2 regions of the Agromyces sp. NPDC058126 genome follow, and region 1 is predicted to be linked to the other one. Evidence: predicted binding sites of a transcription regulator. Region 1 holds the regulator's gene; the other holds the start of a gene.
The links. Region 1 encodes LexA, which represses DNA repair genes until DNA is damaged. Its sites were predicted from a motif close to TCGAACANNTGTTCGA; they were not measured.
Positions count from the first base shown of each region.

Region 2: the regulator LexA is predicted to act here: its motif matches at 1,261-1,276, upstream of ACFVTR_RS18890 (LexA family protein).

Region 1 is NZ_JBHVTS010000001.1:1,141,374-1,143,846, reverse strand. Features, by position in the region: gene ACFVTR_RS05110 (histidinol-phosphate transaminase) at 1-577, opposite strand, end outside; gene ACFVTR_RS05105 (LysM peptidoglycan-binding domain-containing protein) at 645-1,067, opposite strand; gene lexA (transcriptional repressor LexA) at 1,326-2,009, shown strand; gene metE (5-methyltetrahydropteroyltriglutamate--homocysteine S-methyltransferase) at 2,118-2,473, opposite strand, start outside.
Region 2 is NZ_JBHVTS010000008.1:44,533-47,005, forward strand. Features, by position in the region: gene ACFVTR_RS18885 (ParA family protein) at 1-614, shown strand, start outside; gene ACFVTR_RS18890 (LexA family protein) at 1,296-1,730, shown strand; gene ACFVTR_RS18895 (Y-family DNA polymerase) at 1,723-2,473, shown strand, end outside.

The sequences.
Region 1 (2,473 bases):
CCTCGTCGACGATGACGATGCCGCGTGCGGCGTCGGCGACCGCGCGGATCGTGTCGAGGTCGAGCGGGGTGCCCGTCGGGTTGTTCGGCGCGCAGAGCAGCACGAGGTCGGGGTCGTGCTCGCGCACGGCGGCGACCGCGGTCTCGGGGCTGAGCTCGAACTCCTCGTCGCGGGGCGCGGCGACCCATTCGGTGCCCGTGCCCGAGGCGAGCAAGCCGTACATCGAGTACGTCGGGTCGAAGCCGAGCGCCCGGCGCCCGGGGCCGCCGAAGGCCTGGAGCAGGTGCTGGAGCACCTCGTTCGACCCGTTCGCGGCCCAGATGTGCTCGGGCCCGAGTCCGTGGCCGAGGTAGCGGGCGAGCGCCTCGCGCAGCTCGGCGAACTCGCGGTCGGGGTAGCGGTTCAGCCGGAGGATCGCGGCGGCGACGCGGGCCACGATGTCGTGGGCGACGTCTTCGGGAATGGGATGCGTGTTCTCGTTGACGTTGAGCGCCACGGGGACGGACTTCTGCGGGGCGCCGTACGGCGAACGGCCGCGGAGGTCGTCGCGGATGGGGAGATCATCGAGACTCGTCACCGAACCATGCTAGCCACGCGAGGGCGGCGTCCCCTCCGTGAGACCCCGTGTGACCGGGCGGGCCCGCCTACTCGGCCGCCGGCACGGCGAGCTGCTGGCCCGGCACGATCGTGGCCTCGTCGAGGCCGTTGATGCGGACGATCTCGGCGATCGTGTCGCGCGGATCGGCGGTGGGGGCGATCGACTCGGCGATCTCCCAGAGGGACGCGCCGACCTCGACGGTGACGTACTCGAGCGCGGCCCCCGCGCCGGCGCCGGAGACGTCGGCCGCAGCGCCGCCGGCCCCGAGCACGACGACGAACGCCCAGACGACGAGCGGGAGCGCTGCGAGCGTCGTGAAGACCACTCGGCCCCGCCGGGTCAGTCGCAGGCGGGTGCGGACCGCAGCCGCCTCGCCTGCGCCAGCACGCGCGAGACGGTCGGGCTCGTGGAACGGCACCGGGCGGGACTGCACCGGGGCGTACCCGCCGGTCATGATCGCTGCGCTCATCTCACACCTCCTGAGTGAATCGCATCCGGCCCTCGGCCGGGAGGGCCGAATGCGAATCTATGTTCCGAATATATCTTCGAATGAATTCGAAGGCAAGTATCCGAACACCGCCGTTCTCGTGCACGAATATGCCGACACACTCGAACGAATGTTTGCCGCACCCCTGCGAGGCGGATACAGTTTCGAATGTCTGGACAACAGTGCAGCAGGAACCACCGACATCCGATCGCGCGGCGATCGCAACGAGGGGCGGAGACCGTGAGCGACAACGACGTGCGTGACATCGGAAGGGCGCGTCGACGCAAGAGCCTCAGTGCCAAGCAGCTCGCCATCCTCGAGGTCGTGCAGCGCTCGGTCGCGAGCCGCGGCTATCCGCCCAGCATGCGCGAGATCGGCGACGCCGTCGGGCTCTCCTCACTGTCGAGCGTGACGCACCAGCTCAACCAGCTCGAGCTCGCCGGCTACCTGCGCCGTGACCCCAACCGCCCCCGCGCGCTCGAGGTCCTCATCGAGGTGCCCGGACTCGAGGAGCGCGCTCCCGCCGCGGGCGACGCGGCCCCCGTCGGCGACGCTGCGATGGTGCCGCTCGTCGGCCGCATCGCCGCCGGTGTGCCGATCACCGCCGAGCAGCAGGTCGAAGAGGTCTTCCCGCTCCCGAGGCAGCTCGTCGGCAAGGGCGAGCTGTTCATCCTCAAGGTCGTCGGCGACTCGATGATCGACGCCGCCATCTGCGACGGCGACTGGGTGGTCGTGCGCTCGCAGCGCACCGCCGAGAACGGCGAGATCGTCGCGGCCATGCTCGACGGCGAGGCGACCGTCAAGGTCTTCCGCCAGCGCGACGGCCACACGTGGCTGCTCCCCCGCAACAGCGCGTTCGAGCCGATCGTGGGCGACCACGCCGAGGTGCTCGGCAAGGTCGTCTCGGTCCTCCGCGCGGTCTGACGCGGGTACGCGACCCCGGCCGCGCGAGCGGCCCCGCACGCACCGCAAGACAGAGAAGAGGGGCGGATGCCGCGCAGCACGCGGCATCCGCCCCTTCTCGTCGTCCGGCTAGCCCGCGAGCACCGGCTCGGTGCGCGCCTCGAGCTCGGCGCGCACCGCGCGCGTCGCCTCGAGGATGTTCTCGAGCGAGGCGACCGTCTCGTCGTAGCCGCGGGTCTTCAGACCGCAGTCGGGGTTCACCCAGAGCCGCGACGCCGGGATCTCGGCGACCGCACGCTCGAGGAGCGCCTGCACCTCGGCCGTCGACGGCACGCGCGGCGAGTGGATGTCGTAGACGCCCGGGCCGATGCCGTGGTCGAAGCCGCTCGTCGAGAGGTCGTCGACGACCTCCATGCGGCTGCGCGCCGCCTCGATCGAGGTCACGTCGGCGTCGAGGTTCTTGATCGCGTCGATGACGACGCCGA
Region 2 (2,473 bases), on a different contig from region 1:
TACACGTCGGCGCGATCCTGGGTGCCGAGGACTCCGAGGGATGGGCCGAGCAGCTCGCAGTACCGACCACTTTCAGCGAGAACCTGCGCGCAATTCCCTCAGCTCGTGCTGTCTCAAACCGCGAAGCAGATCGCTCGGATCACATCGAGGTGCGCCTAAAGGCCTCGCTCGAAGGACTCGACGCCGACCTCGTCGTCATTGACTGCCCGAATAGGCAAGGCGGCCCGCTCACCCTCTCAGCGCTGACGGCAGCAGACAAGATCGTCTATGCGGCAAAGGCAAGCGGTGATGGAGTCGACGGTGTGGCCGGCGCCCGGGTGAGCGTTGCACAGTTCAAACGAAATCGGGAGCGAATCGGTGCGCCCGCGCAGCTCGAGGAATCGGGCATCATCGTCACGCGTGACAGGCAGGGGTTCCTCAGCATCCCCGAAGTCGAGGCGATTAACCGGCTGCGCGAGGAAGGTCCACAGCTGGGAGACCTCGTGCAACAGCTCGCGATCGTTGCAGAAGTCAGAATGGCCGGAGCCTGGTACGGCGACTACCGCAAGGGTGCAAGCATTCTGAGCGCCTACAAGAAGATCACCGGCGAAATTCTCGGGAGGGATATCAAATGAGCAGCACACTTCCGGACCGGCCGTCCTCGCTGAAGCGAGTCCCACGCCCAGCTCCCGACGAGGGAATTGACCCCGTCGACTTCGTGGCTCCGCCAGCACCGACGCCCGCCGCTACAGACCCGAAGCCAGCAGCCACCACGCCTGCCGTGCCCACAACCCCAACGACAGCACCCCCTGTCACAAAGGCAAAGCAGGCACGCCCACAGAAGGCCGAGAAGAGGCAGACCCAGGACGCGCCAGCGGCACCAGTCGCGTCGAGCATGCCTGCCCCCGCGGGCGGAGCAACCACTCAGTTCAACTCGCGCATCAGATCCGACCTGGCACAGCGAGTCAAGTTCCTCTCGCTCGTCGGCGAACTACAGCCCGACAAGTACATGACGCTCACACAACGCGATCTCGCGGAGTACGCAATCGAAGGACTATGGGGACTCGACGACAACACGCTCGAGCAGCTAAGGCAGCGAATTGAGACCGAAGGAACGACGGTGCCGGCATTCGTACAAGCCGCATTGAGAGCCGCGCTACAGTAGCTCGCCGCGGCACTAAGAACCCCAGGGTGAGATCGACTACGCGGGGCGGATCGTTCGAACCAGCATGGCGGGAGGACGAAATCAAGTTCGCGGCGGGGGAGTGGTGAGCGTACGATTCGAACATTAGTTCGAATCTGGCGAGGAGTTCCCCATGCTCGCTGTCCTGGCTCCTTTGAGTGTCGTCGACACGTCTCGCCTGTTGGCACACGCGGCCCCGATCGCGGTGAGCGCGGGGTTCCCGTCACCGGCGCAGGATTACTACGGTGGCCCGGTTGATCTGAACGAGCACCTGATCAAGGATCCGGTGTCGACGTTTATCGTGCGGGTGGCGGGGGACTCGATGATCGGGGCCGGGATCTACGACGGTGACGAGATCCTGGTCGACCGTGCGATCGATCCTCGCCCCGGGCACGTCGTGGTCGCCGTCATCGACGCCGAGCTCACGTTGAAGCGGCTGGACTCGCGCCGTGGTCAGCTGATGTTGTGCGCGGAGAATCCGGCCTATCCGGATATCGAGGTTGCCGAGGGTTCGGAGGCCTCGATCTGGGGTGTGGTGACGGCGAACATTCATCACCAGCATGTCTAGCCGTGGACCGCGGCGGATCGCGCTCGTTGACGTGAACAGTTTCTACGTGTCCTGTGAGCGGGTCTTCGACCCGCGGCTCGTCGGCCGGCCCGGGGTCGTGCTCAGTAACAACGACGGATGCGTGGTCGCTCGTAGCGATGAGGCGAAGCAGCTCGGGATCGAGATGGGAACTCCGTGGTTCCAGCTCGCCGCGCAGGCGCCCCGGTGGGGGCTTTGGCACCGCTCGTCGAACTACGAGCTCTACGGCGATCTGAGTGCGCGCGTCATGAAACTCCTGGCCAGGCATAGTGCGTGGCAGGAGGTGTACTCGATCGATGAGTCGTTCATCGGCCTCGCCGGCGATGTCGACCAGCTCACTGAGCTCGGCCGCCGGATCCGTGCCGACGTCGCGAAGTACGTCGGGCTTCCGGTGTGTGTCGGGATCGCGTCGTCGAAGACGCTCGCGAAGGTTGCGAACAAGGGTGCGAAGAAGCACAGGCAACTCGGGGGAGTGGTGCACTGGGACGTCTACCCAGATGAACAGAAGACGAGGATTCTCGACTCCCTTGAGGTCGACGAGCTTTGGGGTGTCGCCGGCCGCACGAAGAAGCGGCTGGCTGAGCTCGACGTGCACACCGCGCGTGAGCTGCGTGACGCTGACCCGAAGCTGATCCGTAAGAAGTTCAGCGTTGTGTTGCAGCGCACCGTGTACGAGCTTCGCGGCACGTCCTGCATCCCGTTCGAGAAGGAACGCTCCGCGAAGG